DNA from 3 places in the Pseudoalteromonas sp. RB2-MNA-CIBAN-0110 genome. Region 3 is predicted to be linked to each of the others. Evidence: predicted binding sites of a transcription regulator. Region 3 holds the regulator's gene; each other region holds the start of a gene.
The links. The regulator LexA, encoded in region 3, represses DNA repair genes until DNA is damaged. The targets are predictions, from matches to a motif close to TACTGTATNNNNATACAGTA.
Positions count from the first base shown of each region.

Region 1: a site for LexA is predicted at 3,849-3,868, ahead of uvrD (DNA helicase II). Genes of this name have one in related genera too.
Region 2: a site for LexA is predicted at 2,420-2,439, ahead of ruvC (crossover junction endodeoxyribonuclease RuvC). Genes of this name have one in related genera too.

Region 1 covers NZ_JBEOOQ010000066.1:155-7,830, reverse strand. Annotated here, with positions in the region: gene AAEY68_RS20255 (tRNA(Met) cytidine acetyltransferase TmcA domain-containing protein) at 1-1,641, opposite strand, end outside; gene uvrD (DNA helicase II) at 1,619-3,784, opposite strand; gene AAEY68_RS20245 (hypothetical protein) at 4,088-4,312, shown strand; gene AAEY68_RS20240 (YacL family protein) at 4,429-4,797, shown strand; gene AAEY68_RS20235 (dUTP diphosphatase) at 4,903-5,526, shown strand; gene yrfG (GMP/IMP nucleotidase) at 5,542-6,189, opposite strand; gene nudE (ADP compounds hydrolase NudE) at 6,251-6,823, shown strand; gene cysQ (3'(2'),5'-bisphosphate nucleotidase CysQ) at 6,816-7,619, shown strand.
Region 2 covers NZ_JBEOOQ010000023.1:3,009-10,684, reverse strand. Annotated here, with positions in the region: gene AAEY68_RS12265 (ABC transporter permease) at 1-2,357, shown strand, start outside; gene ruvC (crossover junction endodeoxyribonuclease RuvC) at 2,488-3,012, shown strand; gene ruvA (Holliday junction branch migration protein RuvA) at 3,015-3,632, shown strand; gene ruvB (Holliday junction branch migration DNA helicase RuvB) at 3,640-4,647, shown strand; gene tolQ (protein TolQ) at 5,628-6,332, shown strand; gene tolR (protein TolR) at 6,319-6,747, shown strand; gene tolA (cell envelope integrity protein TolA) at 6,752-7,676, shown strand, end outside.
Region 3 covers NZ_JBEOOQ010000043.1:9,099-16,774, reverse strand. Annotated here, with positions in the region: gene ctaD (cytochrome c oxidase subunit I) at 1-96, opposite strand, end outside; gene coxB (cytochrome c oxidase subunit II) at 96-1,238, opposite strand; gene lexA (transcriptional repressor LexA) at 1,722-2,339, opposite strand; gene AAEY68_RS17555 (PaaI family thioesterase) at 2,507-2,947, shown strand; gene AAEY68_RS17550 (hypothetical protein) at 2,948-3,328, opposite strand; gene AAEY68_RS17545 (membrane protein) at 3,642-4,367, shown strand; gene AAEY68_RS17540 (chaperone modulator CbpM) at 4,443-4,763, opposite strand; gene AAEY68_RS17535 (DnaJ C-terminal domain-containing protein) at 4,763-5,731, opposite strand; gene AAEY68_RS17530 (endonuclease) at 5,963-6,616, shown strand; gene AAEY68_RS17525 (S41 family peptidase) at 6,716-7,676, shown strand, end outside.

The DNA.
Region 1 (7,676 bases), on a different contig from region 3:
TTCAGCTGTGCTTTTATCGCGTTGATAACCCAGTTTTACGGTATCAAACCCTTGTTTTTGCCAAAAGTTAAGTAGCTGCGCTGTTGCGCCAAAGCTTGCACCAAACCAACTACATTGGCTTTTTACTTGCGACTCGCAATAGCTAAGTAGCTTTTTACCAAAACCCATATTGTGAGAACTCGGATCAATCGCTATTCGTACAACGCGAGCGCTCAACTGTGTTAAGTAGTCATTATCAAAGCTAAGTTGTGAGAGGGTTTGAGCCATTAAATGACCCTGTGGGCGGCGCTCTCCGCTTATAACCTGTAGAGCAAGTTCTTCACTTAAACCACCTTCTATTGCGATTAAACATACACCAACTAATTGATTGTTAATTTTGCTGATGAATATTCGTTGCGATGGTGCGTCTAGTAGTTGGCGTAAATCGTTTACACTACTTTGATAGTGAGCCAATGCAAGCAGGGCAATAACTTGTTGCAGTAAAGGCTCATTTTTTACAAGGGATTGCTGAGTTATTTCGCTATGAACTGGCTGCTCTAATTGCTCACTACTTAACTCTTTATATTGTGCATCGAGTGCAAGCAAGGTGCGAATGTGCTTCTCGAGGGGATCGTGTTTGGCAAAACGCAGTGGCTCATCAAGCGTTACAACTTTAGAGGCTTTATAGTGCGCTTTTATATAGTTACTAAAGCGAATGGTGTAACCCCTACCATTGCCCTCATACCCAACCAGTGTACTTGCAAATACTATACGAGGGTAATGAGCTAGCATTTTTAGCAATAACGGAACAGGGATCGCGGCAGCTTCATCAATGAGTAATAAATCGCACTCAGGTAATGCATTTAATAACGCGTCAGGTGCAACGTAGTGCAAGTTGGCGAGCTGTTTATGTTCAGCGTTGTATTGAAGGCTCAGCTCGTTGGCTAAATGTTTAAAGCTACTATGGGTCGCTTTAAACTGAGTGCTGCAAATAATTACTTTTTTATCAGTCAATTTTGCGGCAGCTAAGCCAAGTGCTGCCGACTTGCCTCTACCTCTATCAGCATTAATGAGTAAAGGTCTGTTGGCACGGCCATTAGCTACTTTTACTATTTGTTCAACGCAGTTTTGCTGTGGTAGATAATCAATTTTATTATCCGTAACAGAGCTGACGAGATTATTAATACAGCCATTTTGTTCACTAAAATGAAAAGCGGGTAACCGCTTAATAATAGCCGCGAAACGATTATTAAATAAACTGTAGTCAATACTTTGACCGTGTGATTGCACTGTACTTAATGAGGGGTCTTGCCAAAAGGCTAAATCATTTAATTCGGGCAGTAATAAAAACAGTATACCGCCTGCTTTAACGGTGCCGGTAAGTGCTGCAAGTTTATCAGGGTGCAAACCACTAAAACCATTATAAACAGCATGAGCAAATTCTTGCCCTAAAATTTGGTGAGTGCGAGTAGGCCAGTACGAATTTTTAATCGCGCACTGCTTTGATACAACAAGTGTATTGTTTTCATCTATTAATGAGTTAAGTAATTCATAACACCAAGCAGGGCTGCCGGTAATCAACACTAGCTGACGATGATACGCGCCAGCTAGTTGTTGTTCTAACTCATTTAGGTGAGATTTATACAGCTTGTAATCGTGCATAGGCCGTTACTAACCATTTACTGCCAAGGTCGTCAAAGTTAACTTGTACGCGAGATTGCGCGCCACTGCCTTCGTAATTAAGTACGGTACCAACACCAAACTTAGCATGCAAAACTCGTTGCCCTAAGTTAAAACCACTGTCTTCAAATGCGGCATGGCTAACTGATGCGCTAAAACGCCCGGCGGCAGGTGGACGAGAAACCTGTGTTTTAATACGGATTTCTTCTACGCAGTCCTCAGGTATTTCGCGTAAAAAGCGTGATGGGCTATGGTATTTTTCTTGCCCGTATAAGCGGCGACTCTCAGCATGGCTAATGTATAACTTATCCATTGCTCGTGTCATGCCTACATAACAAAGGCGGCGCTCTTCTTCTAAGCGGCCAGACTCTTCGTTACTTTGCTGAGAAGGGAACATGCCCTCTTCTACGCCCACCATAAACACTAACGGAAACTCTAATCCTTTAGCTGAGTGAAGTGTCATCATTTGAACGGCATCTTCGTGCTCTTCTGCTTGTCCTTCACCTGACTCAAGTGATGTATGTGCTAAAAAGCCTTGTAAAGGCGAGCTGTATTCTTCGTCTTCAGGAAGTTCGTACTGGTCACATGCGCTAATTAGCTCTTCTAAGTTTTCTACGCGAGCACGGCCTTTTTCACCTTTTTCAGCTTGGTACATTGCCATTAAGCCTGAGGTTTGAATTGTGTACTTGGCTTGCTCATGCAAAGTTAGATCGCTAATTTTATCTTCTATTTGTTCAACTAGTTCTACAAACTTACTTACTGCACCAGAAGCACGACCAGATAAGTGCTGTTGTTCTACAATTGCTTTTGCGGCATACCAAAGCGGTAACGATTCTGCTCGTGCACAATCTCGTATATGGCTCAATGTTTTATCACCAATACCGCGTGCTGGCGTATTAATTACACGCTCAAACGCGGCATCGTCTTGACGATTACCTACTAGGCGTAAATACGAAAGCGCATCTTTAATTTCTTGTCGTTCGAAGAATCGCATACCACCATAAATACGGTATTTTAAGCCTTCTTGCAGCATGGCCTCCTCAAGTACACGAGATTGCGCGTTACTACGGTATAAAATTGCGGCATCTTGTAGGGCATTACCTGCATTTAACCAGCTTCGTAGTTTGCTACTTACAAAGCGTGCTTCGTCTAACTCATTAAATGCTGCATAAATAGAGATTGGCTCGCCATCGTTACCGTCGGTCCACAAGCTTTTACCCATACGTTCTGAGTTATTTTGAATTAATGCGTTGGACGCTTTCAAAATAGTCGCGGTTGAACGGTAGTTTTGTTCAAGACGAATGGTTTCAGCGCTAAAGTCAGTTAAAAAACGTTTAATGTTTTCGATTTTAGCACCACGCCAACCATAAATGCTTTGGTCATCGTCGCCTACAATCATAATGCTGTTAGTATCGCCAGCAAGTAACTTTAACCAAGCATATTGAATGGTATTTGTATCTTGGAACTCGTCTACGAGCATATGTGCAAAGCGTTGCTGATAATGACGCAGTAACGTAGGGTTATTTTTTAACACTTCGTAGCTGCGTAGTAATATTTCAGCAAAATCAACTAGGCCCGCTCTATCACAGGCCTCTTGATAGGCGGCATAAACACGCAGCATCATTTGCTCGTTAATATCGTATGCTTGGATATCTTTAGGGCGAAGTGCTTCATCTTTTTTGGCGCTTATGTACCAGCCAAATTGCTTAGCGGGCCATTTTTTATCATCAATATTCATCGATTTTAATAAGCGCTTGATCATTCTAAGCTGATCGTCAGAGTCTAAAATTTGAAAGGCTTCAGGTAAGTTAGCTTCACGGTGATGAGCACGTAAAATACGATGCGATAAACCATGGAAAGTACCAATCCACATGCCACCTACAGGGGCCTTTAGTGTTTCTTCAACGCGGCCACGCATTTCTTTAGCGGCTTTATTAGTAAAAGTAACTGCAAAAATACTGTAAGCGGAGGCTTGCTCAACTTGCATAAGCCACGCAATACGATGAACTAACACTCGTGTTTTACCAGACCCAGCACCTGCTAATACCAGCATGTTTTGTAGTGGGGCTGCAACGGCATCGCGTTGTTTGTCATTTAAGCCATCGAGTAATTGTGAAACGTCCATCGTTACGCCTTTTTAATCAATATTGTGGCCAGTATAACAGGTGTTTTTGTTAGGCTAAATAAAATACTGTTTTTATAAACAGCTATTTATAAAATAGTGTTCAAAACGAGTAACTTGCTAATTAATTGAGCGAATAGAAAAGTGCAAACACATAACAAAAATTGCTAATTTGACCTAAAGTTAGCAAAATTTACTAACTCTCTAAATCTAGACTAATTTAACTATTTGATTTGTAAGCTTTAATAAATTGGCATAGAGTGTGTAAGTAAATAATTATAAAATCAAATAAATACAGAGGTTAGTATGGCAGATCAAGGTTCTGGCGGTAACGTAATCGCAGCATTATGTAATATATTTTTTCCTGGTTTAGGGCAGTTAGTGCAAGGGCGTATTTTAGCGGCTATATTTTTTGCACTCGCTATTATAATAAGTTACGCACTAATTTATGTGCTTGTAGGCTTTGTACTTGTGCCTATTATTTACTTATGGTCGATTATTGACGCAGCGCGTTATAGATCGCGAAGTTAACGGTTTTCAAGTTGAGTAAAATAGCGCCCATGTGGCGCTATTTTACTTTATATGTCCTGTGGTTTACGGGCGTTTACGTATATAATTACCCAATTAAAGATTTACAGGCAAACCCTATGGAATATCAATTTATTCGCGACCCTATTAGTGGGCTACGTATTAAAATAAGCAGTGAACACGCTATTATTGGTCGCTGGCTAAACGAAGAAATAGGCAAAGACAAAGTAGCCATGGTGCAAGCGCTTATTGCATCGGTGAGTTCAAGCTATGAGCCGCTAACGCTAAAAGGCCAAGAAATAGATTTAATATTAACGAAAGACGAAGCATTATTTGAAGCCCATGCGCTTCATCAAGACAGCGAAGACCTAATAGCGTATCAAGATGACGATTTAGCGCTTGAAGAAAATGGTTTAAGTAGTGGTTGTGGCTTTGAAGATTTCATTGATTTAATTGATTCATGGCATGAGTTTACGACGTCACGATAAACATAACTAGCACACTAATAAAAATATACAGCAATGCACAATCAGCATTTTATCTGTATTATTACACCAACGAACATTACGCCAATCAAAACGACAGGAACTGATATGTCTGCCAATTTAAACAAGCTAGTAGTGATGCTAGAAATGCAAAACGCCATGAATACTAAAGTACATGAGCAATGGTTTACTCAAGGGTTTAAATGGTACCGCGCTATTTGGGTTGAGTGTGCTGAAATGTTGGATCATCATGGTTGGAAATGGTGGAAAAAACAAACACCAGATACTGAACAAGTTATTTTAGAGTTGGTTGATATTTTTCATTTTGGTCTATCGCTTAGAATTGACGGTGAAACTAGCTACGAAGACTTAGCAAAGCAACTTGAAACTGAGCTTAGCAATGCTCAACAAGCTGATGACTTTAAACAAACACTAGAGATATTGGCGGCGTCTGCTGTTGCTGATAAAACGTTTAATGCAGGTGCCTTTGCCGGCTGTATGGCGCAAATGGGTATGGATATTGATGATTTATATCGCGGCTACGTAGGTAAAAACACGTTAAACTTTTTCCGCCAAGATCACGGTTACAAAGATGGTAGCTATATTAAAGAATGGAATGGGCAAGAAGATAACGAGCATTTAGTTGAAGTAGTTAAAAGCCTTGATACAGAACATGCAGATTTTGCAAAGTTAGTATATCAAGGGCTAGAAGCGCGTTACCCAAAAATTTAAGTCACGTAAGTTGAGTTAGATAATCTTACGATAGTCGGTAACACTTAGGTAATCGGCTATTTCGTTATGTGGTTGTTGGCTATCTGGGTTAGCAACTGCAAGTAAGTGCTCGATGCCGTATTCTCGTGCGGCATTTAATACCGGCACACTGTCATCTACAAACAAAGTGCGCTGCTTATTAAACCCTAAGTCTTTTTGTACTTGGTGCCACAAACTTTGCTGCTCTTTACTTACTCCATATTCATGAGTAGACACTACACCATCTAGGTAGTTATCAATCGCTGTATGCTCAAATTTCAGCATGACACTCTCAGGGTGGGCGTTGGTAAGTAAAATTAACTCTTTGCCTGCTTTTTTAAGCTCAGTTAAAAAATGAGGTACGTCTTCGCGCATTTTAATTAAATGCTGAGACTCTCGTTTAAGCTCCATTATAGGCAAGCTTAATTGCTGCTCCCAATAATCTAAACAATACCACTGTATTTGACCGCTCACAGCTTGATAGCATTTTAAAATATCTGCTTTAGCTGCATCTAGGCTAATGCCCCTTGCTAATGCGTGTTGCGCAGGAATAACGTTAAGCCAAAAATGACTGTCGTAATGTAAATCGAGTAATGTTCCATCCATGTCGAGCAAAACGGTATCGATTTTTGACCAATTTAACATAGGAATTTCAACTTATAAGGTTTATTATTGAACTAACTGCCATGATAGCAAATTAACGCCAATGACACAGAAAAAGCACCCAACACCACCACAAATCCTCAGTAACAATGTTGTCGCTAAAAGCCGCCTGTTTACTGTGGAGTCTTTAGAGCTAAAGTTTTCTAATAACGAAGAGCGCCAGTATGAGCGAATTCGCGGCGGTGGCCGGGGAGCAGTGATGATTGTTCCGTTAAGTGCAGACAACGAATTACTACTTGTACGTGAATACTGTGCGGGCACAAACGATTACCAGTTAGGTTTTCCTAAAGGCTTAATCGATCCGGGCGAAACGCCAGAGCAAGCTGCTAACAGAGAGCTTAAAGAAGAAATTGGCTTTGGTGCTGAGTATTTTAAACCATTAAGAACAGTAACAATGGCGCCGAGTTACTTTAATGCCACTATGCATATTTTATTTGCTAAGCAATTATACCCACAAACCCTTATTGGCGACGAACCAGAGCCGCTTGTTGTTGTTAAGTGGCCATTAACTCAGTGGCAGTCATTATTAGACCAAGAAGATTTTACCGAAGCACGCAGTGTTGCAGCTTTGCTATTATTAGATAAGTATTTAGCGTCTGGAGCTGCCGATGAATAAATTAATCGAACCGTGTATTGAATTAGCTGAGCGTGCTGGCGATGCAATTATGGCCATTTATAAAAAAGGCGATATCGGCCAACAAGAGAAATCAGATAATACGCCTGTTACCAAAGCTGACTTAGCAGCAAATGACGTACTGGTTGCTGGATTAAAAGTCTTAGCGCCCGATATCCCAATTATGTCGGAAGAAACACCTATACCTGCACTCGCCGACAGACAGGACTGGCAGCGCTATTGGTTGCTCGATCCGATGGATGGTACAGGCGAATTTATTTTAGAAAGTGGCGACTTTGCAGTAAACATTGCATTGATTGAAAATAATCATCCTGTGCTTGGCGTTATTCATTGGCCTGCAAAAGGTGTGACTTATTTTGCTACAGCTAAAAATGGTGCCTTTAAACGTGAAAACTCAATTGATAAGCAAATATCTGTAGCGCCGCCAGAGAACTTGACGCTTGCAGTGAGCCGCCGCCAAAAAATAGAAGCGGTGAGTCAGTATTTAAATAGTCAGTTTACAACTATTGCTATTGGTTCGTGCTCATTAAAAGCTTGTACTGTTGCAGAAGGCAAAGCAGATTGTTTTTTAAGAATTGGTCCAACGGGAGAGTGGGATACAGGTGCTTCACAAGTTATTGTTGAAGAAGCCGGTGGTTGTATTACCGATGCAGAATTTAACCCGCTAACGTACAACCAACGCGAGAGTACTGAGAACCCTGACTTTATAGTGATGGGACATCCAGACTGGGAATGGCAAAAAATGATTAATCCGCATCAAAGGTTGAGCGCAGAATAGCAATTTGATTGCTTTTTGTCCGGTTGAACAACTTTAATTAGTTTAGGCCTTGCATTA
Region 2 (7,676 bases), on a different contig from region 3:
AAAAAAGCAGTGCTTTTATTGCAGCAGACCGTGTACTTGCAAGCGATCATGTTCTCGACACTGCTTTTATTACTAGAGCACAGAGCCAAAATTTAAAAACGGCGCAAATGGTGTACTTCGACACTATGTTGTTTGCCGATGATGAAATGCAGTTTAGCTCAGTAAAAGCGGCATCTAATGCGTACCCGTTAAAAGGGCAGTTAAAAGTTAAAGATACCTTAACAGGTGAAACTAAGGTTGCTAATAGCGGACCAACGCCTGGTAATGTGTGGCTAAGTGAATCAGTATTTTACAGTTTAAATATTGATATAGGCGCGCAAGTAGAGCTTGGCGCTGCATTATTTAATGTTTCAAAAGTGATTGTAGAAGAGCCCGATGCGCCATTTAATGTATTTTCGAGCAGCCGCCGCGTGCTTATTAATATTGACGATGTGGCAAAAACCGAAGTTGTGCAGCCAGGTAGTCGTGTTTATTATCGCCAACTTTATGCAGGTAGTGAGGCCGATATAAATAGCTTTTACGAGTGGCTTAAACCACAAATGAAAGAAAACCAACAATGGTACGGCGTTAAAGACCGTCAATCACCTATTTCAAATAGTTTAAACCGTGCAGAGAGCTTTTTATTACTTGCCGGCCTATTAGGTATTATTTTAGCCGCAGTGGCTATAGCCGTTTCAGCAAAACGTTATTGTGAACGACAATACGACCCAGTAGCGATGATGAAAACGCTAGGCGGTAGCCGTTCAATGATCCGCAAAATATACATGCTCCATTTATTGCTTGTATGTGCAATGGCGGTAAGTATTGGGCTGTTAATTGGTTATGGCTTGCAAGAAATAGCAACAAGTTACTTATCAAAAAGTATGGGCACAGAGCTACCTTTAGGTGGCTTTAAACCTTGGCTGGTGGCTATAAGCACTGGCGTAATTTGTGCTGTTATGTTTTCTATTAAACCGTTATTTGATTTATTTGATATTCCACCGCTTAGAGTGCTGCGCCGTAACTTAGGTGACAAGTTGGCAGTAAGTCGTGTGCATTTAGGCATGAGTGCGCTAACTGTGTTTTTATTAATGTGGTTATTTAGTAACAACATAAAAATAACGCTTATTTTGTTTGCCTCAACGCTTGCGCTAATTGGTGTGTTGTTTTTGATATCTAAATTAATATTTGGTGGCGGTCGAAAATTAGGGCTTAAGCCAGGTAACAGTTGGTCGCTTGCAATTGCATCTATTCAAAAGCGTGCAAATGTGAACGCGGTACAGTTAATTAGTTTTTCATTAGCGATTAAATTACTGCTGTTTTTAGTGGTACTTAAAAACGACATGATATCTGATTGGCAGTCGCAACTTCCTGCCGATGCGCCTAATGCGTTTTTAGTTAATATTACGCAAAATGAGCTTGAGCCAATTAATGAGTATTTAGCACAAAAAGATATTCAGGTATCAGAGTTTTATCCCACTATTCGTGGACGCGTAAATGCGGTAAACGGCGAGTTGGTAGCACGTTCTGTATCGCTGCAAGACAACGAGAAAAAAGACGAAGAAGCACGTGCAGGTATTGGCCGCGAGCTAAACCTTACATGGCTTAAAGATGTGCCTGACCAAAATGAAGTAACACAAGGCACGTGGTTTGGTGAAAATGCGATGGCTGAAGCCTCAGTAGAGGAGTCGATGCTTGAGCGTTTAGATGTTGAGATAGGCGATACGCTCACATTTTTAATTGGTTCGCAGTCGTTCGATGCTAAAATCACCAGTGTGCGCAAAGTTAATTGGGCCACGCTTAAACCTAACTTTTTTATTATTTTAAGCCCAGATGTACTTGCAGATTTTCCGGCGACGTATATTTCGTCGGTACGTATAAACCCAGATCAAAAGCGTGACTTTAGCCAGTTATTGCGTACTTACCCTACTATTACAGCGATTGATATTGATAACTTTGTTAAGCAAATACAAACAACTATTTCGCAAGTATCACTCGCCATTGGCTTTGTACTTGCAATTGTTGTGCTGTGTGGCGCGCTTGTACTTATATCGCAAGTGCAAGCTAGTTTAGGTGAGCGTATGCAAGAAATTGTAATACTGCGAACGCTTGGCGCTAAAAGTCGATTAATTAAAAACGCGACCTTGTACGAGTTTTTATTACTCGGCGGTTTAGCTGGCTTAGTTGCTGCATTTTTTAGTGATATAGCACTTTTAATTGTGCAGCAACAAATGTTTGATTTAGCAGGTAAGTTACACCCGCATATATGGATTATTGGTCCTGTAGCTGGCGGTGTATTTGTGGCTGGTTTAGGCTATTTAATGATTGCCCGAACACTTAAACAAAATACCCAAGGATTAGTGCGTGCCCTAGGGTAAGCTTAAACTAACATGCTCCTTCAAATGCCCACCTAACACGTGGGCATTTTTGTTTTTCTTTGTACTGGTAATTTATACAGTGCTCTGGCATTATTAGCGTAATTTAAAAATAATAACAATGGAGTGCTGTTTGGCCATTATTTTAGGGATCGATCCTGGTTCACGTTTGACCGGATATGGCGTTGTTGCCCACCAAGGTTCTAAATTTACATACTTAGGCAGTGGTTGTATTAAGTTAGCCGATCATCCTTTTCCGGTTAGGCTTAAAATGATCTATCAAGGCATTACACAGCTTATTGAACAGTTTTCGCCAGAAACTTTTGCCATTGAAAAAGTATTTATGGCGCATAACCCCGATTCAGCTTTAAAACTAGGCCAAGCTAGAGGCGCGGCGATTGTTGGCGCTGCAATGGCCGACTTACCCGTATTTGAATACTCAGCTAGGCAAATTAAGCAAGCAGTAGTAGGCAACGGTGGCGCTGATAAAACTCAAGTGCAACACATGGTAAAAAATATTTTAAAACTACCAGGTACGCCACAGGCCGATGCAGCTGATGCACTCGCTATTGCGATTTGCCACGCTCACTCAGAACAAAATTTAATTAAACTAGCGGGTAGCGCAAGCAAAACCGTTAGAGGACGTTTAAGGAAATAACTATGATAGGCCGCTTAAATGGTATTTTAGTCGAAAAACAGCCACCAGAAATATTACTCGAAGTAAGTGGTGTCGGTTACGAAGTACAAATGCCAATGACCTGTTTTTACGATTTACCAAAAATTGGTGAAAACGCGATTGTTTACACCCACTTTGTAGTGCGTGAAGATGCTCAGCTATTATTTGGTTTTAATAATAAAGTTGAACGTGCCTTGTTTAGAGAGCTATTAAAAGCAAATGGCGTTGGGCCAAAACTTGGCTTAGCTATTTTATCGGGCATGTCGGCAAAGCAATTTGTAAGCTGTGTAAATAACGAAGACTCAACGTCGCTAGTTAAATTACCCGGTGTAGGTAAAAAAACAGCCGAGCGTTTAGTACTCGAAATGAAAGACAGATTAAAAGATTGGGGTAATGATTTATTTACGCCATTTAGCGACAGCGCAGTAATAGAGCCAATGAGCGATGCGACAATAGCTAATAACGCAGCCGATGATGCCGTATCGGCACTGCTTGCATTAGGTTATAAATTGCCACAAGCTCAAAAAGCAGTAAAATCGATAAGCAAACCCGATATGTCTACTGAGGTTCTTATTAGAGAATCTTTAAAATCAATGTTGTGAGTAACCCATGATTGAAGCGGATCGCTTAATTGATGCGACTGAAAAAACAAATGAAGACTCTATAGATCGTGCAATAAGACCAAAACTTTTAGCCGACTACAGAGGCCAGCCTCATGTTAAGCAGCAAATGGAAATTTTTATTGAAGCTGCTCGAACCCGTGGTGAAGCGCTCGATCATTTATTAATATTTGGCCCACCAGGGCTTGGTAAAACCACGCTTGCAAATATCGTAGCCAACGAATTACACGTAAGTATTAAAACAACATCCGGCCCTGTACTTGAAAAAGCAGGTGATTTAGCTGCGTTACTTACTAATTTAGAAGAAGGCGATGTACTGTTTATTGATGAAATACATAGGCTAAGCCCGCAAGTTGAAGAAATACTGTATCCAGCAATGGAAGACTACCAGCTTGATATAATGATTGGTGAAGGCCCAGCTGCGCGTTCTATTAAATTAGACTTACCTGCATTTACGCTTATTGGTGCCACTACGCGAGCAGGCTCACTTACATCGCCACTACGTGACCGTTTTGGTATTGTGCAGCGATTAGAGTTTTACTCTGTAGAAGATTTGTCGCACATAGTAGGGCGCTCTGCACATTATCTTGGTTTAGAAATGTGTGACGACGGCGCAACCGAAATTGCACAACGTTCACGTGGTACACCACGTATTGCAAACCGTTTATTACGGCGTGTACGCGATTACACACAGGTAAAATCTGACGGCACAGTAAACGCCGAAGTAGCTAAGCAAGCGCTTGATATGATTGATGTAGATAAAAGTGGTTTTGATTATATGGATCGCAAATATTTACTCGCCATAATTGAAAAATTCATGGGCGGTCCAGTAGGGCTCGACAATGTAGCTGCAGCTATTGGTGAAGAGCGTGAAACAATAGAAGATGTAATAGAGCCGTTTTTAATTCAGCAAGGGTTTATTCAGCGTACTCCGCGTGGGCGAATAGTGTCTGACAGTGCATATCATCACTTTGATTTACTTCCTAAAAAAGACTAGCCTCATCATATACATTGCTTGCTGTGGTTTATTGCGCAGCAGGTAATTGACTTAGTATCCCTTTCTTTCAAATATTTATACGGCTGGTATTTTACCCAAAACCTCAGCACACTGTTGCAAATGTTATTTCAAAATACTTATACGCTTTATAGTTAACTGTTAATTCACAGGGCGTTAAGACTCGCGAAGCTATCCTGCGTACCATTCAAACTAGTAACCGAATTACTTATTGTAAAATAGGTAGAGCAATTATTAGTTTATAAATAAAGTATGTAGCGCACTAAATTGTAGGCAAAAAAAAGCCCGCAAAAAATGCGGGCAAACAACAAGTTGAAGGAAGTAATCCAGGGAACTACGTTTTACTGAATTTGGTTTTATCCAGAAAGAGTAAAACAATGTAATACGATAAAATATCCTATTACTAAGAACTTGGCTTAATGAAACTATCTCATTCGGTGCGCTAGTTCGGTATGGGAGAATAATACGTAAGATCATCTTTTTGTTCAAACTAGAAAATTTGTATTTTCAGATTAGAAAAACTAATTCGGTGAATTTTATTGTTGTTTGAATCTTGCGCGTTAATTAATCGTTAAATTTATAAGTCAATGAAATTTCTAGCTTAAGTAATTTCTTTTGATGTGGCTCGGTATTAGTTTTACTGTTACGTGAAGGTAAGGCTTATAGGTTTTGAGTGTTTATGCTCTTAATTTGAATAAACGGCGCATTTTATGACGTTTTACTTATATATTTACGCATATTTATAGTTAGCGAGTTTATTTAAAAGATTAAATAAAATACTGAGGCAAAGGGAAATGCCAACTAAAGCTGTTTTTTAACGTTTTTTGTTGCCTATTCATAGCAATACCGTTGTCAGCTTGAAATGGACTAGATACACTAGATGCAACTTTTGACCGTATAAACGGTCATATTTACACAAATTAACCAATTTGCCGTATTTTGAAATTACTTAGGAGTTTAACGTGGGATCAGGGCTTAATTTTTTAGACCTAATTTTAGAAGCAAGCTTGCTTGTTCAGTTAGTGATGTTAGGGCTAGTTGCCATGTCTGTAATGTCGTGGACAATTATATTTCAGCGTAAAAAAGCAATATCAGATGCACTATCAAATGCTAAGAAATTTGAGCAAAAATTTTGGTCTGGTATTGATCTAAGTAAATTGTATAACGAAATATCGTCACGCAGCGGTCAGTCTCAAGGTATTGAAGCCTTATTTACTTCAGGCTTTAAAGAGTTTGCTCGTCATAAAAAGAATACATTTCAAAGTGCGAGTATTGTTATGGAAGGGACGTATCGTTCTATGCGTGTTGCGCTTTCTCGTGAAATTGAAAAAATTGAATCTAGCTTATCGTTTTTAGCAACGGTAGGTTCTATTAGTCCGTACATCGGTTTGTTTGGTACAGTGTGGGGTATTATGAATGCCTTTATTGCACTAGGTGAAGTTAAGCAAGCTACATTACAAATGGTAGCACCCGGTATAGCAGAGGCACTTATTGCGACTGCTATGGGTTTATTCGCGGCAATTCCGGCCGTTATTGCTTATAACCGCTTTTCAAACAGTGTTGAAAAGCTTGAGTCTCACTATATTAACTTTATGGAAGAGTTTGCTAATATTTTACACCGTCAAGCAGCTACACAAATAGAGGCACAAGCGAATGTATCAGCGTAAAAAGCGCCGTCCGGTCGCAGAAATTAATGTAGTACCTTACATTGATGTAATGTTGGTATTACTTATTATATTTATGGCAACAGCACCGCTTATTACACACGGTGTAAAAGTTGATTTACCTAAAATGGAAGAGTCTGATTTAGTTGATACTAAAGATACTCCGCCCATTATTGCTTCAATTGATGCAGAGGGTAAATATTATGTAAGCGTAGGTACTGATCCTAAAGAGCCTATGGAAGCACTTGATGTTGCTGCGGTTATAAAATTACAGTTAATGAAAAACCCTGACGTGCCAGTTATGATTAAAGGCTCGGGTAAGGTGTCGTATCAAGAAGTATTATTACTAATGGATTTTTTGAAAAATGCAGGCGTACCATCAGTAGGATTAATGACTGAATCCTTTGAGGGGAAGTAGCTGTATGAATAGTTCAGTAGTAAAATCGATAGTACTTCATTTAGGAATTGGTGGTTTTTTGTATGCGTCTGCAAACATTCATCCGCCAGCACCTAAAGTAATGGAAGTAACGCTTAATTCGGCTATACCTACGCCAGATAAAGCAGTATCAGCCGTTACAGTTGACCAAAAACAAGTTGAGCAAAAAATTGCTGAACTTCAAAAGAAAGAAAAAGATAAAAAAAGTGCTGAAGACAAACGTATCCGCGATTTAGAACGCAGAGCGGCCAATGCACGTAAGCAACGCGAATCTGAATCTAGGCATATTAAAAAGCTAGAGCAAGAACGTAAAGCTAAAGAAAAAGAAACAGCCGAGGCGCAAGCACAAGCTAAAAAAGCACGTGCCATTGAGCAAAAAGAGCGCGCTAAAGCTAAGCAAGCTGAAAAGCAAAAGCAAGAAGCTGAAAGTGCAGCAAAAGCTGCTGCTGATAAGCGTAAAACCGAAGAAGACGCACTTAAAAAAGCAGAAGCTGAACGTAAAAAACGTGAAGAAGAAGCAAAAGAGCGTGCAGCCGAGGCCGAACGTAAACGCCAGCAAGCAATGCAAGAGCAAATGTTACAAGAGCAACTTGCCAAAGAGCAGGCTGCCCGTAGTAAAATACGTCAACAACAAGTGGTAAGCGAAGTTGATAAGTACCGTGCATTAATTATGGCGCGTATTCAGCAAAACTTATTGATTGATGAAAAAATGAAAAACCAACAGTGCCGAGTAAATATTCGTTTAGGTTTTAATGGTTTAGTAACGCAAGTTAAATCATTAGGTGGCGATAAGTTGGTATGTGAAGCTGCATTAAGAGCAGTGCGCATGGCCGACACATTACCGGTATCTAAAGATAAAGACGTATTCGAACAACTTAAGAATATTAATTTAACAATCAAGCCAGAATTTT
Region 3 (7,676 bases):
ATGATTAGTTGTGTAAAGCCAGCGTTTAAAACCTTTAGCTGGGTGATGAGCATGATGAGCTTCATTGGCGTTAGATTGTTCTACTATGCTACTCATTAGTTCGCCTCCACTTTGGCATCAAGTGCTGCCTGTATTTGACTCGGTTGAATAACATCACCCGTATCATTACCCCACGCATTACGTTTATAAGTAATAACCGCTGCTAATTGCTTTATAGATAACTGTTTGGCAAATGCTTGCATTGCCGTACCGGGTCGCCCATGGATAACTACATCAATGTGATCTTTTATATCGCCAAGCACTATAGGGCTGCCTTTAAGTGCAGGAAATACACCCGGTAACCCCATGCCAGTAGGCTGATGACATGCAGCACAATTGGCCATATATACTTGTTCGCCTAAAGTCATTAATTCTTCTTTTGGGAGGGTTTTATCAAGTAATGCGGCATCTGCTAATGCTGCTTTTTGTTTAGCTTGCTTTGCATCTGCAAGCCACGTTTTAAAATCAGCCTCAGATTTAGCGACCACCACAACGGGCATAAAGCCATGATCTTTACCACACAACTCAGCACATTGGCCTCGGTAAGTACCTTCTTCGTTTATGTTCGTCCATGTTTCGTTTATAAAGCCGGGATTCGCATCTTTTTTAACTGCAAAATCAGGTACCCACCAAGAGTGAATAACATCGTCAGAAGTCATTAAAAATCGTACTTTTTGATTTATTGGCAGTACGAGAGGTTTATCAACCTCAAGTAAGTAGTTAGGATTTTTATCTGCAAGATTCGCTATTTCATCTTGCGGGGTAGATAAAATAGAGTAGAACTCTACATCTTCACCCATATATTCATAATGCCATTTCCATTGCGAGCCTGTAATTTTAATAGTGAGATCAGCTTTGCTGGCATCTTCCATTGCAATTAGGGTTTTAGTGGCTGGTACTGCCATAGCAATTAAAATAACAAACGGGATTGCAGTCCAAAGTATTTCTACTTTAGTGCTTTCGTGAAATTGGGCAGGTACAGCCCCTTTAGATTTACGGTGATGAATAAGTGCCCAAAACATAATTGCGAACACTATCACCCCAATCACACAACATATTATAAATATGGTCATGTGCAGCTGATATACATTATTGCTTATATCGGTTACGCCTTTGCGCATATTGTATTGGCTGTTAGCCAAAACTGGGTGCGAAAAAACACATAATATAAGCCACAAGGTAGAGGTCAGTTTACCCATGTGACGGCTCCTTTGATGCTATTGCGAATGCAAAGCGAAGAGGCATACGGCTTAAACGCCAATTCGTTATTTTTATTTTTTTAGTCAATCTCATTTAATATTGATTGGTTTTGCTGCGCCAACAACGGGTTTGTGTATATTGTGTGTTCTCAAAACTAAAAAGCTGTGAGTTATTATTAGCTCAGCACATTAATAATTAGCTAAAAAATGAACAACAAGCAAGTTTTAGTATAAAAAACAATCAGGTGATATTGAGTAATTAATAAAAAATCAGTAACCAACTAGGTAACAGTAAGTTCAAAAGATGAGCAAAACAAAGGGGTTTAACGCATTCGAAGGGGGAAAATATAAGTGCAAAAAAGTTTACAGCTTAAATTGTCAGTGAGCTATTTATGCCCTATTTTTAGTGCGAATTTAAAACAAAAAATGCGTACTAATTAGTACGCATTTATAAAACTGCTTGTTTAAAAGCTATTTTTAAAGTCACATCCAATCAGCGTTTCTTATAACGCCAACGGCTAAGCCTTCAATATTAAAAGACTCATTTTCAAGATCTACTTCAATAGATTCAAAATCGTCGTTTTCAGCATGAAGTAATACTTTACGACCCGCTTTCTCAAGACGTTTTACAGTTACGTCTTCGTCTAGGCGGGCAACAACAACTTGCCCGTTTTCAGCGGTTTGAGTACGATGTACAGCAAGTAAATCACCATCCATAATACCAATATCTTTCATGCTCATACCGTTAACGCGTAGTAAAAAATCTGCAGCCGGTTTAAACATTAATGGATCGATTTTGCAGTGACTTTCAACGTGCTCTTGCGCCAAAATAGGTGAACCAGCAGCAACACGCCCTATAAGCGGTAAACCTAATTGTTCTGGCTCTTCTTCTTCAATTAACTGAATACCACGGCTTGCACCTGGTTTCATTTTAATTGCGCCTTTTTTAGCAAGTGCTTTTAAATGTTCTTCAGCAGCATTGGCACTTTTAAAACCTAATGTTTGCGCTATTTCAGCACGTGTAGGAGGCATACCAGTGTCTTTAATAAAAACTTTAATTAGTTCGAGTATTTGAGCTTGGCGGTTCGTTAATGGTCGCATACAACTGGTTTTCCATACAGTATATTTAACTGTGAGTATATACAGTTAAATAAAAATCGCAAATTTAAATTAAGCCTTAAAATAGCCAAAGTAATTTCACTTGTGTACATTTTAGGGATATAACTAAAGCTAGGTTTATAAATGATTAAAAAAGCAAAGGAGTCATTATGAGTATTTGGTACCAGCCCATCACTTTAGAGCTGTGCAAGCAGTTAGAACAAGGCATTGATGGCCAAGGAACATTAATGAAAACCATGGGAATAGAAGTCACTGAAATTGGTGATGATTACTTAGTAGCCACTATGCCGGCAATTCCTGAGCATCATAACCCAATGGGAATGGTTCACGGCGGTGCTAACGTTGTACTTGCCGAAACAGTTGCCAGCTATGCAGCTAACTTTGTTGTCGATTTTACAAAATTTTACTGCGTGGGGCAGGAAATTAGCGCAAGTCATTTAAAAGCATCTCGCAACGGCACTTTAACAGCAACGGCAAGAGCGTTTCATATTGGCAAACGTAGTTCAGTGTGGGAAATAAAAATTACAAATAGCCGCAATGAGCTGTGCTGCGTATCAAAAATGACCGCAGCAGTCGTAGAGCGAAGGTAGTTACTTTTCGATTGGGTAAATTGTAATTTCCATACCCGCACCAATCGCAGATATACGTAGTAATGTATCTGCATCTAAGGCTTGATTAAAGCACTTAGGGGAAGTGCCTGATTCAAAACCAATATCAAACGTTCTACGTGAACAGCTTAACCATTGCTTTAGCGCGTTACGCGAACACGATTCAATAAGCTCACATATATGGTTTATTGCTTTGTCAGGCGTGTTTACTACACCTGTTGCTTCAATACGCGCTAATTGACGGTATTCGTCTTTGTCATAATGTAAAATCGTCGCGACTTTTTTCAAGTCTGCCACTAGCAAACTAATATCTTGCTTTGATTCAAGCTCAAGATCTACATTTAAAAATTGAATTTCCGACATCGTTTCGTATTTATCCTCTAATAATTTCATTGCAAACTTTAACGCAGTTTTACCGTTATACCAAATCAACTATGCTCTATTAACCACTTTATATAGATATTTCGCAGCTTTTAAGTATTTTTTAGCGTTTAAAGCTAGCTGGATATCAAACACTCAGCTCAATTAAACAAATAAGTCATGTTAGCAATTTAAGTGTAATCTTTTTTATTTTTAAATGATTACAGTAAGCTATAGTTTAAACTGCGACAAAATGTCGCAGTAACTAATCCCATTAATGTAATAAACTAGCCTCTAAAAATAATAAGACTAAAACATGAATAAAAAAATATTTAAGTATGCTCGCAAGTTACATAAATGGCTCGGTTATTTGCTCACATTACAAATTTTAGCTTGGCTATTAGGCGGTTTAGTCATGAGCGCTATTCCTCTTGATAAAGTTCATGGGGAGCATCTTGCAACACGTACTCTTAATAACCCATTTACGCAGGCTGATTATGTTGCCTCCCTTAACGATATTGCATCTCAGGTGGTTAATCCAACACAAATAATTTTTGAGAACTTTTTAACCACACCTATAATTACAGTAATAAATAAAGATGAACAGCAAAGCTTTAACGGTATAACAGGCCGGCCTTTTGAGCCGCCAACTAAAATACAAATTACCGCAAATGCTAAAGCACACTTACTTATTGATGCTCAAGTGACAAGCGCTGTACTGCTAAAGCAAGGTATGCGAGAAGTTGGATATAAAACCAATGTTTGGCAGGTACAATTTGACGACACATTTAACACAACACTGTATTTGTCAGAAAATAACGGCAAAGTTATCACCGTTCGCAGCACACTATGGCGAATTTTCGACTTTTTTTGGATGTTACATATTATGGATTACGATGAGCGAGAGGATTTTAATAATCCGCTGCTTATTAGTTTTGCAGCAACCAGCGTACTTTTTTGCCTAAGTGGAATATTACTACTTATGCAAAACATACGACTAAAACGATTTATCCGAATTAAAAGTAAGAATAAATCAAAGTAGTCATATTGGTTTTTAAGAACTAGCGCACTCTCACCAAAGAGTAAATAAGCCCTAGGAAGTACCCAAGGGCAGATTTTATTCCAAGTGTTTAAATCGACTCAAATGTCGCTTTAACATTTCGTTTTCGAAAATCAACTCATCACGCTCATCCAGCAATTGTAAAACTAAAGCTATTGCCGACCAATCTAACGAAAAGTCATGTTGAATACGGGCCGCTTTTTTAACTAAGGTCACTGCAGATACCGTAAATTGCCACTGCGTAACATGCTTCCCCTCAATTGGAACCGCAATATTGTGCTCAACTAGCTCATATAAAATTGCTTCGCTAATATCACTACTCAAACATAGCTCTTTGCTAGTAAGTAAATCATCTTTTTGTGTCACGATAATTTGCATTATGGCTTGCTCCAGTTATTACGGGGATCAAAGTGAGCTTTTTCGGCTAATTCTTCCCAAAGTTTTTTACTGGTATCATCAACAGATGTTGGATTAACAATTTTAAGCACAGCAAATAAATCACCTTTGGCTTTTTTACTCATTAATCCCTTACCTTTAATACGCAAGCGTTGACCAGACTGACTATTAGATGGAATAGTTAATTGGATTTTGCCTGCCAACGTAGGTAAATTTATTTTTGTACCAAGAGCCGCTTCCCATGGTGCAAGAGGGACGACTATATTTAGGTTATGACCTTCAACATCAAATAATGGGTGGGGCACTAAACTAATTTGTAAGTACAAATCGCCATTTTGCCCGTTCGCTGACCCTAATCCGCCTTGCCCTTTTAGTCGAATTCGTTCGCCATTTACTGAACCTGCGGGAATTTTCACTTTAAGTGATTTTTTAATTTCAGAGACACGACCACTACTATCTCGCTGCGGTAACATAAACTCAACAGGCTTAACGGTATCAACTAAAGTCTCTTCAAGAAAAATCGGGAACTCTATTTCCACATCTTGTCCTTTTTGCGCGCGAGCGGCGTTACTTCTGCCCTGCCCGGAACGATTGAATCCACCGGCGCCGCCAAACATTGAATTAACAAAATCAGAAAACTCTTGATCGGTTTGAGGATCGCTTTGCTGATAATTACTTTGCGATGAAGCATTGTTACCACCATAATTACCTTGCTGTTGACGAGCACGATTTTGTTGATGACGACGTAACTCGTCGTATTTAGTGCGTTCTTCTTTGTTATGAATGACTTCGTAAGCTTCTGCTACTTCTTTAAACTTATCTTCTGCTTGAGGCTCTTTGCTTACATCTGGGTGATATTTTCTGGCTAACTTTTTATAAGCTACTTTAACCGCTTTATCGTCTGCATCAGGCGATATTCCAAGCACTGCATAATAATCAACAAATTTCATTTGCAATCCAAATCCCCATATTGAGTAAGCTTTAAGCATACTCCTTAACGTATAATCTTGTGTGGTTAAAATACGATAAATAGTAAGAAATAAATGAATAGTGAAAATAACTTTGAATAAAAAATTAATCGGACACTTTTTAGTAATATAAGTGCAGGCCTTAAGTTAACTTTATCTTTTATCTTCAAGGCTTTAAACTGCCTGTTCCTGTAGTTCACATTTGTGATGGATATGACTCGATTTATTCTGGCCTTACTGGCTTGTTGTGTGTGTTTTTCGGTATCTGCCGAACAATTTACCCGTTTTTCAACGGCTAAAAGACATTTAATTAAAACCCTCCCTGACAACGCCAAAAGTATTTACTGCGGTTGTGATATTAAAAAAGAAGGCAAAAAACTCATTCCTGATCCTTCTAACTGTGGTTACATTCCTCGAAATACACTTACCCGCTCAGGCAAAGTAAATGTGCGAGCACTACGCATTGAGTGGGAACATATTGTTCCGGCGTGGGAATTTGGTCATCAGCTACAATGTTGGCAAGATGGCGGACGTAAAAACTGCCGTAAAGTAAGTGCTAAATTTAGAAAAATGGAAGCTGATATAAATAACTTAGCGCCAGCTATTGGCGAAATTAATGCCGATCGCTCTAATTATCGTTTTGGCATGCTTAGCGAAAACGCCACACAGTATGGTCGCTGCGAAGTAAAAGTAAACTTTAAGCAACGTGTAGTTGAACCGCCTGTCTATGCACGTAAACGTATAGCCGACACTTACGCTTACATGCAGAAAACATACGGTTTAAAAATCTCTGATAAACAGCAAAAGTTATTTAATGCGTGGAAAAAGCAAGCATTTGCAGATACAAGTAGTGCGAGCAAGCTCTAAGCTTTAACACTCATTTACATAAATCAAAGTTATAAATGTTGAATAAACGAGCGAGTGTTGTAATATTTTAAACAACTTATTTACAGAAAGTCCTTAACTATGTTTAAAAATAATAAAACCTCGCTTGCCATTTTTGCAGCACTTTCGGGCTTTGCTTTAACGGGTTGCGGAGGCGGTATCGACTCTGCTCCTGTAGTTACAACACCTGTTAGTAGCAGCCCAACATGGACAGCGGCGGTATTTGAGCCCTCTAACGATTTAAAAAACTTTTGCGAAACCCCTCGTACGGGTAACGATCCCTTTAATAACAACAACCCCTACCCAGATCAAGCGGGTTCTGCCCTTTATGAAAAGCTCTGGCTTCGCTCTTGGAGCGACGAAACCTACCTTTGGTATGATGAGATTGCCGATAACGACCCTGAAAGCTTTACAACAGTAGCCGATTACTTCGCTCAATTAAAAACAGAGCAGCTTACCGACTCAGGGGCAAAAAAAGATAACTTTCATTTTTCAGAACCTACTGAAGATTACTTTCAAGAAGCGCAATCGGGCGTTACTTCTGGTTACGGTATAAATTGGGCATTTATTGGCGATACAGCCGACCGTATTTTACGCGTCGCTTATCTTGAAGATGATTCACCTGCAAGCCAAATAGGCTTTCAACGTGGTGATACTGTACTTTCAGTTGACGGTGTTAGCATTAATACCAATACAGAGTCGGGTGTAGATACGCTTAACGAAGGTTTATTTAGTCCTACTAACGGCGACTCACATACTATTGTTGTACGCAGTAACGATGGCGCCGAAAAAACATTTAATGTAACCGCTGGTAATATTGAACAAACACCTGTTCAAAATGTTAAAACGATTACAACCGCAAATGGTTCAAGCGTGGGTTACATGCAATTTAATAGCCATATAAGCATTGCCCAAGAAGGACTTATTGATGCGGTAAATAAGTTTAAAACCGATGGTATTGATGAGCTTGTAATCGACTTTAGATATAACGGTGGTGGTTTATTAGCACTGTCGGCACAATTAGCTTATATGGTTGCCGGTA